Regions from separate parts of the Ruminococcus sporogenes genome, predicted to be linked through region 2. Evidence: predicted binding sites of a transcription regulator. Region 2 holds the regulator's gene; the other holds the start of a gene.
The links. The regulator Rex, encoded in region 2, represses fermentation and respiration genes when NADH is low (regulators of the CRP and FNR family bind a similar motif). The targets are predictions, from matches to a motif close to ATTGTTAANNNNTTAACAAT.
Positions count from the first base shown of each region.

Region 1: gap (type I glyceraldehyde-3-phosphate dehydrogenase) is a predicted target of Rex. The motif match lies at 2,154-2,173, and genes of this name have one in related genera.

Region 1 is NZ_BAAHOA010000001.1:211,804-218,133, forward strand. It holds gene ACYQ0N_RS01070 (hypothetical protein) at 1-45, opposite strand, end outside; gene ACYQ0N_RS01075 (hypothetical protein) at 87-869, opposite strand; gene gap (type I glyceraldehyde-3-phosphate dehydrogenase) at 942-1,973, opposite strand; gene ACYQ0N_RS01085 (HAMP domain-containing histidine kinase) at 2,289-3,344, shown strand; gene ACYQ0N_RS01090 (DUF1653 domain-containing protein) at 3,408-4,994, opposite strand; gene ACYQ0N_RS01095 (hydrolase) at 5,015-5,602, opposite strand; gene ACYQ0N_RS01100 (beta-galactosidase) at 5,811-6,330, shown strand, end outside.
Region 2 is NZ_BAAHOA010000001.1:94,866-101,195, forward strand. It holds gene ACYQ0N_RS00490 (DUF2325 domain-containing protein) at 82-363, shown strand; gene ACYQ0N_RS00495 (FeoA family protein) at 542-754, shown strand; gene ACYQ0N_RS00500 (FeoA family protein) at 771-992, shown strand; gene feoB (ferrous iron transport protein B) at 1,038-3,191, shown strand; gene ACYQ0N_RS00510 (FeoB-associated Cys-rich membrane protein) at 3,258-3,452, shown strand; gene ACYQ0N_RS00515 (redox-sensing transcriptional repressor Rex) at 3,494-4,141, opposite strand; gene ACYQ0N_RS00520 (NADP-dependent isocitrate dehydrogenase) at 4,167-5,375, opposite strand; gene ACYQ0N_RS00525 (DUF6630 family protein) at 5,393-5,923, opposite strand; gene ACYQ0N_RS00530 (TraX family protein) at 5,941-6,330, opposite strand, start outside.

The sequences.
Region 1 (6,330 bases), 120 kb from region 2:
ACAGATAGCTGAAAGCGCTGATAAAATAATTGACGTAATTTTCATAATTAACACCCCTTATAAACATATTGCTAAATAATGATAATTTAAAAAACTAAAATATTAGAATAGTCCATTTTAGACATATAAATTGAACTTTCCATTAAAATATTGAAGCAATTATCCGGTTTTATTATACTTTTTGAAATATTCATTGCATTTTGTGCGGCAATACCCATGGCTGTAGGCCATTCATCCGGATTAACACAATATCGGCTTATTATAGGATAAATTATTTTCCATGCTGCTGCGCATTGTTCAACAGCCCTATCAGGATCAAGGCAATCACATATTTTATATTCCTCGTAGCCTATAAGGGACGTTACCTTTTCTACCATTTTAAGAACGTCCGGTACAGGAACATCGGGATAAATTTTTGTAAACATTCCAGCGACAAGGGACCAGAAAGAATATTTTCCTTCCCCCACGTAGTAGTTCAGGTAATCTCCAAAATAATAGTTTTTTCCTGATTTTGCTTTCATTATAACGAATGCTTGCTGATATGGTATATTTCCGTCAATAACAAATTTTTTCCATACAGCTGCCTGACATACATATCCTGAAAAACATCCTAAGTTTAACAAAAGCGCATTGCAATTCAGGCGTCCATCAGGTTCTCTTAGAGCATTAACGAAAGATTGATATATTTCATTACCGCATAGTTTTATGCCAATTAAGGGGTCGCTTTTCTTCTTTTCTTCAACTTGTTTTAAATAAATTTCTTCTATTCGTTTACTTTTATCTTCAGGTGGATCATTTATATCTTCATTCGGTATTATAGGATTATATTCGACATTCTTTTTATTTTTTTTAAAAAATCCAAAAGCCATAATTTCTCTCCTTTAAAACAAATCGCCCCTTTATTAAGAGGCGATAAAAAATATCAAGTTTTAAATGATTTATTAGCCGAGTTCAGCAAAATACTTGATTGTTCTAACCATCTGGCTTGTGTATGAATTTTCGTTGTCATACCATGAAACAACCTGAACCTCGTAAAGATCGTCAGATATCTTTGATACCATTGTCTGTGTTGCGTCAAATAGCGAACCATACTTCATGCCGATAACGTCTGAAGAAACGATAGGATCTTCATTGTAGCCGAAGGATTCGGAAGCAGCAGCCTTCATAGCTGCGTTGATTCCGTCAACTGTAACGTCCTTGCCCTTAACAACCGCTGTAAGAATAGTAGTTGAGCCTGTTGGAACAGGAACTCTCTGTGCGGAGCCGATAAGCTTACCGTTGAGCTCCGGTATTACAAGACCGATAGCCTTAGCTGCGCCGGTTGAGTTAGGAACGATGTTAGCTGCGCCGGCTCTTGCTCTTCTGAGGTCGCCCTTTCTGTGAGGACCGTCAAGAATCATCTGATCACCGGTATAAGCGTGGATTGTCGACATGATTCCGCTCTGGATTTCAGCATATTTGTTAAGAGTGTCAGCCATTGGAGCGAGACAATTGGTTGTGCATGAAGCGGCTGAAATGATATTATCCTCTGCTGTCAGAGTCTTTTCATTTACGCTGTAAACGATTGTTTTAAGGTCGTTTCCTGCCGGAGCTGAAATAACAACCTTCTTAGCGCCTGCGTCGATATGAGCCTGGCTCTTAGCCTTTGAGCAGTAGAAGCCTGTACACTCTAAAACTACGTCTACGCCGATTTCACCCCAAGGAAGTTCAGCGGCGTTAGCCTTAGCGTAAATCTTTATTGTCTTGCCGTCTACCGTGATTGAATCCTCGCCGGCTTCAACTGTGTGAAGTCCTTCGCCGATTCTGCCGCAGTAACCGCCCTGCGCGGTATCGTACTTAAGAAGATGAGCAAGCATCTTAGGATCTGTAAGGTCGTTGATGGCAACGATTTCGTAGCCTTCCGCGCCGAACATCTGTCTGAAAGCAAGACGGCCGATACGGCCAAAACCATTAATAGCAACTTTTACTGACATTGGAAAATTACCTCCTAATTTTTTATATTATTATTGTACACTAATTTTCAATTTATTTCAAGTACTTTGACAAAAAAATAACCTATTTTATTTGTTTAAATGTTGTTACCTCCAAAATACTGCAAAATAAGACAAATATCTTGTATTTATTCAACAATTTTTTAGAAAAAAATTAGTTTTGTACTTAATTTATTCACAATTTTGTAGTATAATAATAGAAAGAATATTTTTAGACAAAATAATAACATAATCTGTAAATAATATAAAACCGACTTAATAAATATTAATTTCAGTAAAACAGAATGGAGAAATGGAATGAACAAGGAAGTTGAGATTTTAAAAAGTCTTTTTTTACATTCATCCGAAAATGTTTTTATATTAAATTATGAATTTCAGATTTTATGGAGCAATAAAGCTGACGCGGATGTTTTTTTCAGCGGTATTTCAGTAGGAGAGCTTTTCAGTAAGGAAGTTAAGCCTCTTAAAAGCGGAGAATATTTTATTGTATTTGACGGTCTTGAATTTATGTGCAGAATAATAAATTATGAAGAGCGGAATTTATACGTTATGCAGATGAGCGGAGACGACGTTATGTTTTCGTATATAAAATGCAACGTTGTCAAAGAATTCCTGACAAATCAGGCGGCCGCTGTAAGACAGGCGGTAACGGGAATAGCCTTTGCGGGGAATATGCTTCAGAAGGTTTTCGACGAGGAAAATATGCGGGATAGTAAAAAATATCTGGATATTACAATGGGCAATTGCTATAAGCTATTAAAATCTGTTCTGAACACAACGGAGCTTATCAGGTATACGGACAATACTATAGAATACCGCAGAATCAATCTTACTACCGCTTTGGAGAGCTTTACCGGAATATGCCGCAATATACTAAAAGGTCAGATTGACGTGTTTTTAAAAATTCAGCCGGAGCTTTATATAAAAGCCGATCCTGAAAGACTTACAGCATGTCTTCTTTCCCTTACGGTTCTTGTTGGCCGTCATAATCCGGGCGCGGGATATATAAGATTCGACGCTGAAAGGCTGGGAGATTTTGTATCTGTAACCGTATCGTCCGATAATCCCGAGGATAAAACTGTCCATAAGGTTTTCAGTGAATTCAATAGGCTTTACGGAGAAGATTCGGTGGATTCGGACCTTTTTGTTGTAAAGCGGTTCTGCTGTACTTTCGGGGGAACGCTGTTCGTAGCCGAGGGAAAGGATAACGGAAGCAAAACCTATTCGATTAAATTTCCTTTCTGCCGCGCGGGCGAAAGCATTGCTGAATTCAGCTCGTCAGTCCTGTCGTATCATGAGGACAGATTTTCAAAATATCATATAGCTTTATCCGATATCGCTGAAATTTATTGAATAAATAATGATGAAAGCCGGCTGTCATTTCCAAGACAGCCGGCTTTTTATCGCGTTTTATTTTTAATCTATCCTTGTGAATCTGGGACGTCCCTCTGTAATTCCGGTAAACAGCGATTTCGGTCTTGCCCATATCCCGCCGTTTTCAAGAGACTTGTAGATAACAAGCTCTTCAAGGGTTTCGCTTTGCTTTGCCACGCAGACAATTTCATATTCGTTTCCTTTGTAATGGCGGTATTTGCCTCCGACTACTATTTCTGTTTCCTTGCACGAATCCTCGGCAGAAGCTATTGGTTCCTTATTAAGAATATTATCCTCTACAATAATCATTGAGGAGTAAGGCGGCATTTTAACTGAGGCCGCGCCATTCTCAACGCTTACCTGTCTGCCGCTCAATGCGTCTACCAGAGCGGTTCTGTTGGTGGAGAAGGAAAGCTCGTATTCCTGATCCTCAAGGTTCAGCGCTACAAAAACCTGTTGATCGTTTAATTCCTTTAAAAATAGCATCTGCTGATTTTTTATAAGAATAGTGAAATATTTTCCCGTTCTCAGAGCTGGAAATGCTTTATAAATTCTTCCGAGCTTAACAATGTGCTCATAAAGCCGCATATTTTTATCCGGTATATTGTCAAGGTCAAAGCATGGTCTAAGGTTATCGTCGGAGTTGTTTTCCTTTATGCCTTTGATTCCGAATTCTCCTCCGTAATATATAGAGGGAATGCCCGGCATGGAGTATAGCAATGTGTATACGTTATAAATATGCTCAGGATTCTGCAGCGTGCTTGCAATACGGTTTACATCGTGGTTATCGACAAAGTTATATAGGTTTAACCCGGGGTAAATAGCGTTGCTGCCTGACTGACGGTTTATAGAATAGTCTATCTCGAAATAGTTTTTAGTATTATGAGAGGAGTAAATTCCCTTGTAGCATTCGTAATTGGTAACGCTGTCCAGCATTTCCGGATTAGCCCAGCGCTTATAATCTCCGAAAATGATTTCTCCCATAAGCCAGAATTCAGGGTTTTTGCCTTTACAGAAGCTTCTTATTCTTTTAAAGAAATCAAACTCAATACAGTCGGCGGCGTCAAAGCGTATGCCGTCTATTTTGAATTCCTCTATCCAGTAGTTTACAGCGTCTATGAGATGATCGCATACGCCGGGATTTCTAAGATTGAGCTTTACAAGGTTATAATGACCGTTCCATCCTTCATACCAAAAATCGTCTCCGCAGGGACTTTTTCCGTCGAAATTCAGATTCTGGAACCATCTGCAGTACTGTGAAGAAGATCCGTTCTGGCGAATGTCTTCAAACTGAGGATATCTTCTGCCTACATGGTTGAAAACTCCGTCAAGTATTATTTTTATGCCGTTATTGTGAAGCTGTTCGCAGATTCTTCTGAAAGAATCGTTATCGCCGAGCCGTCTGTCTATTTTTTTATAATCTATGGTGTCGTAGCCGTGTTCCGACGATTCAAAGACGGGGCCGAGATAAACTGCGTCAACGTTCATTTCTTTGAGATGAGGAATCCAGTCAAGCAGCTTGTCAAGCCGGTATTCGACAGGACCTCCTTCATTGATTTTCGGCGCTCCGCAGAAGCCGAGAGGGTATATGTGATATATTATCGCGTTGTCATACCAGTGATTGCTCATATTTATTTTCACCTTTCTTTTTATTTGGCTTCCAGATAATAGGTAGCCTCCATATCGGCCACGCTGAGTGCAAATGCGAGAGGAAACATTTCAAACGCGCTGCCTATGCTGTTTCTGTCCTCGTTTCCGGAAAACCCCATATGATATCTTATGGCGAAAGCCTCTTCTCTGGTAATTCTCATGAAGCCGGAAACTATGTAAACTGATTTTTCTCCGTGTCCGTAGGGCAGACGGTCGTTAATGGTATAATATGGAACCTTTTCCCATACTCCCTGCTCGTTTTTAGCGTTTCTGTAATCCACAGAATAAAAATTCATTTTACAAACGTCGTGCAGAAGCGATACCAAAGCGACGGTTTCCTCGCTGTAATCCATTCTGTAAAGCTCTTTTGCGCGCGGTCTCTGAAGATAATCCTTCAAGCAGTTATAGACGTTGATACTATGCTCGACAAGACCTCCGGCATATGAGCCGTGGAATCGGGTGCTGCAGGGAGCTTCAAAAAAATCGCTTTGATCCGATAAAAGATAATTCAAAAGCTTATCTGCGCCGGGACGGCTGATATTTTCCCGATAAATATTAATGAATTCTTCCTTTTTGTTTTCTGTCATACGGGTTATACTCCTGTTTTAAATTGTCAATTATTATTGTATCACATAACCGTCATGTTTTCAATGGGCGCAGTCCTTAAAATATATAGTAATAATTTATGCAGAATGTAACAAAATAAATGTAAAAAAAGTGTTGACTATTAATTGGATTTGGTTTATCATATAAATATATGTATTCAGCCCCAAGGCTTACGTAAACGGAGGAATTATGAGTGAAAATAATATAACTGGACTTAAAGCTCTGCTGCACGGAGCCGATTATAATCCCGAACAGTGGCTCGATATGCCCGAGATATTGGAGCGCGATATCGAATTAATGAAAAAGGCCGGTATAAACTGCGTTTCAGTCGGTATATTTTCATGGACTTCGCTTGAGCCTGAGGAGGGCGTCTATACCTTCGGTTGGCTTGAAAGCGTTATAAACCGGCTTTATGATAACGGAATTTATACTGTTCTTGCAACGCCTACCGGCGCAAAGCCCTCATGGATGGCAAAAAAATATCCTGAAATTCTCAGAGTGGAAAGCAGCCGCGTAAGAAATCTTCAGGGCGGAAGGCATAACCATTGCTATACCTCTCCGGTATTCCGCGAGAAGACAAGGCTGATTAATACCGAGCTTGCAAAGCGTTTTGCAAATCATCCTGCCGTAATTCTGTGGCACGTTTCCAACGAAATTCAGGGCGAATGCCATTGCGAGCTGTGTCAAGCGGAATTCAGAAAATGGCTGA
Region 2 (6,330 bases):
TAAAAGGTTCTTGACAAACATTAGGTAATGTGATATTATATGTTTAGTCAGCGTAAGCTAACCACGTGAAAGGAGTGCGGAATGAGTATTGTTGTGGTAGGCGGTAACGACCGTATGGCAACCAGATATAAAGATATATGCAGATCTTATAACTGCAAGGCAAAGGTATTTACACAGATGCCGTCGGATTTTGAAAACAAGCTGGGAACGCCTGATTTAATGGTAGTATTTACGAACACGTGCTCTCATAAAATGGTGAAAAGAGTAAATCAGAAATCCGCAAAGCATGATATTCCGGTGGCGCGAATTCATAGCGCAAGCGTCAGTGCGCTTAAATCCATTCTTGATAAATATTGCGGGTGAAGGCGCGGAAGCGCGTTATTTTACAGCAATCAGTAAGCCTTCACTAACAAATAGAGCGCTTTTTATGATAATAATTCCGATAATGGCAGACGATAAATAATATTTGCCGATCAATAGTCGGGATAACGGCGGCAAGGCAATACGCTTATCAGATTAAAAACGTGGGAGGAGGAGTGTAATGATGCCTTTGACATTAGCTAATATCGGCGAGGAGAATATGATTAAAAAGGTCGGCGGAAAGCCGGAAACGAGAAAATTCCTTGAAAATCTGGGATTTGTCGCAGGCGGCTCGGTCACTGTTATTTCTGAAATCGGCGGTAATGTAATTGTCAATGTAAAGGATTCAAGAGTTGCCGTTTCCAAGGAAATGGCTTCAAAAATAATGGTATGATATTGGAGGCAGGCATATGTCAACACTAAGAGAAGCAAAAATCGGTCAGACGGTTAAGGTCAGCAGGCTTAACGGAGACGGAGCCGTAAAGCGCAGAATTATGGATATGGGCATAACCAAGGGGACGGAGATATACGTCAGAAAAGTAGCGCCTCTGGGGGATCCTATAGAGATAACGGTCAGAGGCTATGAGCTTACTCTGCGAAAAGCAGACGCAGACCTGATAGAAACCAATTAATTTGCACATAAGTTAGCAAACGCTAATTAGAAAAGAGGTAGATTTATGGAAATTAAAATCGCGCTGGCAGGCAATCCTAACTGCGGCAAAACAACGCTTTTTAACTCGCTTACAGGCTCTAACCAGTTTGTCGGTAACTGGCCCGGGGTAACGGTTGAGAAAAAGGAGGGCAGGCTTAAGGGACGCAAGGACGTTATTATTACTGATCTTCCGGGTATTTACTCGCTTTCTCCTTATACTCTTGAGGAGGTAGTCGCAAGAAATTATCTTATAGACGAGCGTCCCGACGCTATACTTAATATTATCGACGGTACGAACCTTGAAAGAAATCTTTATCTTACAACTCAGCTTACAGAGCTTGGGATACCTGTTGTCGCGGCTGTCAATATGATTGACATAGTGCGCAAAAACGGAGATAAGATTAATATTTCTCAGCTTTCTAAGGAACTGGGCTGCGAGGTCTGTGAAATTTCAGCTTTAAAGGGCGTCGGTGTGAAGGAAGCTGCCGAGAGGGCTGTGGCGGCCGCGGAAAGCCGAGAATGTACTGTGCCTCAGCATAGCTTCTGCGGGTGCGTCGAGCATGCCATCGCTCATATAGAGGAAGCTTTCCTGCATAATATTCCTGAGGAGCAGCAGAGATGGTATGCCATAAAAATATTTGAGCGCGATGAAAAGGTGCTGAGCCGTCTTTCAATACCAAAGGAAATAATGGAGCATATAGAATCTGATATTGCCGCCGCAGAAAGGGAAATGGACGACGATTCTGAAAGTATTATAACAAACGAGCGTTACATTTACATAGCGTCTATAATCAAGGGCTGCTGCAAAAAGAAAAATAAGGGAGGTCTTACCTTATCGGATAAAATTGATAAGGTCGTTACCAACCGTTTTCTTGCGCTGCCGATTTTTGCAGTCGTTATGTTTATCGTATATTATGTATCTGTAACTACGGTAGGCGACTGGGTGACGGGATGGACTAACGACACTCTTTTCGGCGATTGGATAACAAACGGCGCAAACAAGCTACTTGAAAGCATAAACTGTGCGGCGTGGTTACAGGGACTGATTGTTGACGGTATAATTGCCGGAGTAGGGGCTGTGCTGGGATTTGTTCCCCAGATGCTTGTTCTGTTTATATTCCTCGGTTTTCTTGAGGCATGCGGATATATGGCGAGAATAGCGTTCGTTATGGACAGGATATTCCGCAAATTCGGACTTTCGGGAAAATCCTTTATACCTATGCTTATAGGAACGGGCTGCGGCGTTCCCGGAGTTATGGCTTCTCGTACTATAGAAAACGAGCGTGACCGCAGAATGACTATTATGACTACCACGTTTATTCCATGCGGCGCGAAGCTGCCGATAATAGGTCTTATTGCCGGAGCGCTTTTCAATAATGCCGGCTGGGTTTCAGCTTCCGCATATTTTATCGGAGTCGGCGCCATTATAGTTTCAGGTATAATGCTCAAGAAAACCAAATTGTTTTCCGGTGATCCGGCGCCCTTTGTAATGGAGCTGCCGGCATATCATCTGCCTACAGTAGGCAACGTTCTGCGCTCAATGTGGGAAAGAGGCTGGTCGTTTATAAAGAAAGCAGGTACCATAATTCTTTTGTCGTCAATTATTCTTTGGTTTCTTCAGGCGTTTGGCTGGGAAAACGGTTTTGGAATGGTCGACGATCTGGATAATTCTGTCCTTGCAAAAATCGGAAACGCGTTTGCGTGGATATTCGCTCCGCTTGGCTGGGGCGACTGGAAATCCGCCGTCGCGACTGTTACCGGACTTATTGCAAAGGAAAACGTTGTTGCAACGTTCGGACAACTATTTCACTTTGCAGGGGAGGAGCTTTCTGAAAACGGAGACGAGATATGGCCGGAGGTCGCCGCTGCGTTTACACGGCTTTCAGCATATTCTTTCCTTGTTTTCAATCTTCTGTGCGCGCCGTGCTTTGCGGCAATGGGAGCTATCAAGCGTGAAATGAACAATGCGAAATGGACCTTGTTTGCAATAGGCTATCAGTGCGTTTTTGCATATGCGGTTTCGCTTATAATTTATCAGGTAGGCTCGGTATTTACAGGAAATGTAAATGTTATCGGTCTTATCGCGGCGCTGATTCTGATTGCGTTTATTGTTTATATGCTTGTAAGGCCGTATAATGAAAGCAGTGCGCTTAAAACAAAAGTCAGGGTAAAAGCGTAAGCCGGTAAAATTTCTTTTAGAGCTGCGGGCGATCTTCCTGACGGAGAGAAAGGCGGAATAAAAGCGATGATGGATTATCTGATTTCAAATATCGGAACAATAGTGGTATTTCTTATAATTGCAGCTGTTGTGACGCTTATTGTAATAAAGCTCAGAAAAGACAAGGCGGGCGGTAAATCCTCATGCGGCTGCAACTGCGGCTGCTGTCCGAATTCTTCTTTATGCCGCAGCGGTCAGAAAAACAAAGAACTTAACAAATAATAATCAAATAAAAAAATCAGGCTTTTTAAAGCCTGATTTTTTTATTCTTCTCTATCGGAATTAGAGTGAAGCCCGTAAGCTAACGTCATAAGGCTGTCGGCCAGATGTACGTTTTCAACAATTATACTGTCGTTATGGTCCATTTTAAGATCGTAATGACTGAAATTCCAGAAGCCCTTTATTCCCAGCGTTACCAGCCTGTTTGCTATTTCCTGTGCTGAGGATTTAGGAATACACAGTACTGCGCATACAGGGTTATTATCCTTGCAGAATTTTTCAATAACGTCTGTGTGGGAAACTTTAATTCCGGAAATTATCTGTCCGGTTTTTTCAGGATTACTGTCAAAAATCCCTATAAGCCTGAAGCCCCGCTTAGTAAAATCAATGTGAGAGGCGATAGCTCTGCCAAGATTTCCTGCGCCTATAAGTATTGTCCTGTTGCCGGCGTTGATTCCGAGTATTTCTCCGATGGCTTTATGCAGTTCTTTTACATTGTAGCCGTATCCCTGCTGACCGAAGCCTCCGAAGCAGTTTAGATCCTGTCTTATCTGCGACGCCGTAAGTCCCATTTTTTCAGAAAGCTCACGGCTTGATATTCTTGTAAAGCCTTGGTTTTCAAGCTCGCCTAAAAACCGGTAATACCTTGGCAGACGCTTTATTACCGGAGCTGAAATTAAGGGTTTTGACATGAAATCCGATCCTTCCTAAAATATATTAAACCATCTGAGAAAGTCTGCTGTTGATTTCCTCCAAAAACGTTCTTGAATCTACCTTTTTCTTATTTTCAAGCTTTGAAAGCATATAGAGATCGCCGGTCATAACGCCGTCCTCAATCGTTTGTATGGTTGCTCTTTCAAGATTATCCGCAAATTCAGTAAGTTCGCTGCTGCCGTCAAGCTCGCCTCTTTTTCTTAAAGCGCCGCTCCATGCAAAAATAGTAGCGACCGAGTTAGTCGACGTTTCCTCGCCCTTGAGATATTTATAATAGTGACGCTGGACTGTTCCGTGCGCCGCTTCGTATTCATAAACTCCGTCAGGTGAAACAAGAACGGAGGTCATCATTGCGAGACTTCCGAAAGCTGTTGAAACCATATCCGACATAACGTCTCCGTCATAGTTTTTGCATGCCCAGATATAGCCGCCGTTTGAACGAATAACTCTTGCAACGGCGTCGTCTATGAGAGTATAGAAATATTCAATTCCTGCTGCTTCGAATTTTTCCTTATATTCGGCGTCAAAGATTTCCTGAAATATATCCTTGAATCTGTGGTCATATTTTTTTGAAATAGTATCCTTGGTTGCAAACCATACGTCCTGCTTTGTATCAAGGGCGTAATTAAAGCATGATTTTGCAAAGCCTGCGATACTTTTATCAATATTGTGCAAACCCTGGATTATTCCGTCGCCGTCGAATTCATGGATAAGCTGTCTGGTTTCGTTTCCGTCCTTGTCGGTGTAGACAAGTTCCGCCTTACCGCCGCCGCTGACCTGCATTTCAGTATTCTTATATACGTCTCCGTAGGCGTGACGAGCGATTGTTATAGGATTTGTCCATGACGGAATATACGGCGTAATTCCTTTGACAAGAATAGGAGTTCTGAAAACGGTGCCGTCCAGTATAGCCCTTATGGTTCCGTTAGGGGATTTCCACATTTCTGTAAGATTGTATTCGGGCATTCTGGCTGCATTCGGAGTGATCGTTGCGCATTTTACAGCTACTCCGTATTTTTTTGTGGCCTCGGCGCTGTCGAAGGTAACTCTGTCCTTTGTTTTTTCTCTGTATTCGAGACCGAGGTCGTAATACTCTGTGTTTAGGTCGATATAGGGCTCAAGAAGAATCTCCTTTATCCATTTCCAGAGTATTCTTGTCATTTCGTCGCCGTCCATTTCGACCAGCGGTGTTTTCATCTGAATTTTTGCCATTGGTTTCCTCCCGTTAATTATAATTCGTCTATTTTGTGACCGTTGCTTTCTGCAGCGTCCGAAATTATATTGTAAACATCAGCCGAAACGATAATAAGCTCATAGCTGTCGCTGTCAACATCAACTGTGCATATCAGAGCTTTCCCGTTTAAAGCGGCGTTGATTTTCCTGCCCCATGACGTTACGTCGCCGTTTTCGTCCAAATCAAGAGACGACAGGTCGATATCGATAAGACTGTAGGTTTTTATCTGTTCAAGCGCATAGAGAAAATCTTCAAGCTCGCATTTAAAGTCAACGCTGAACAGATACCCGCTTTCTTCAAGCTCAGATATCAGATTAATCCAGCCGAAATCCTTGCTGCCGTAATCAATGCCATTCGTTGCCCATTGTACTTCATATTCTTCCGGATTGCTGATACAATAGTTTATTTTCTCCATAACTTCAGCATTATCCGAGGTTATAAGAGCCGCTATTTCAGCGATATATGAAAAATCCTGTTTCTTATCCTCCTTTTCGGGGGACTTAAAAATCTTACTAAATAAACCCATATTTTAACCTCGCTTAATCACATATATCTTAAAACCGCAAGCAGCGCAAGGTGCGCGGGATAGTAAACGTAAAAAAGCCATTTATAAGCTTTTCCGCCTTTTCTTACTCCGTTATAGCTCATAAGCAGCGGTACCGCAAGAAATACGCCAAGCTGAAAGAGGTCGTGATACCATTGTCCCATAGCGGCGCAGTAGATAAAGTCCAGCAGGATATATAGCGCGCTGACCGCGCAGAAATTTTTCATCTGCCTTTTGCGGTCAAACCGGCAAGCGGAAAATATCAGTATCCAGATTACCGCGACGGCTCCCCAGTCGCCGACCATAGAAATAAGGCATATAACAAGAATAATCATGTTTTTTACGGTCGGCTCATATTTGGGACTGTCCCTTACGACAAGGGCGGCAAG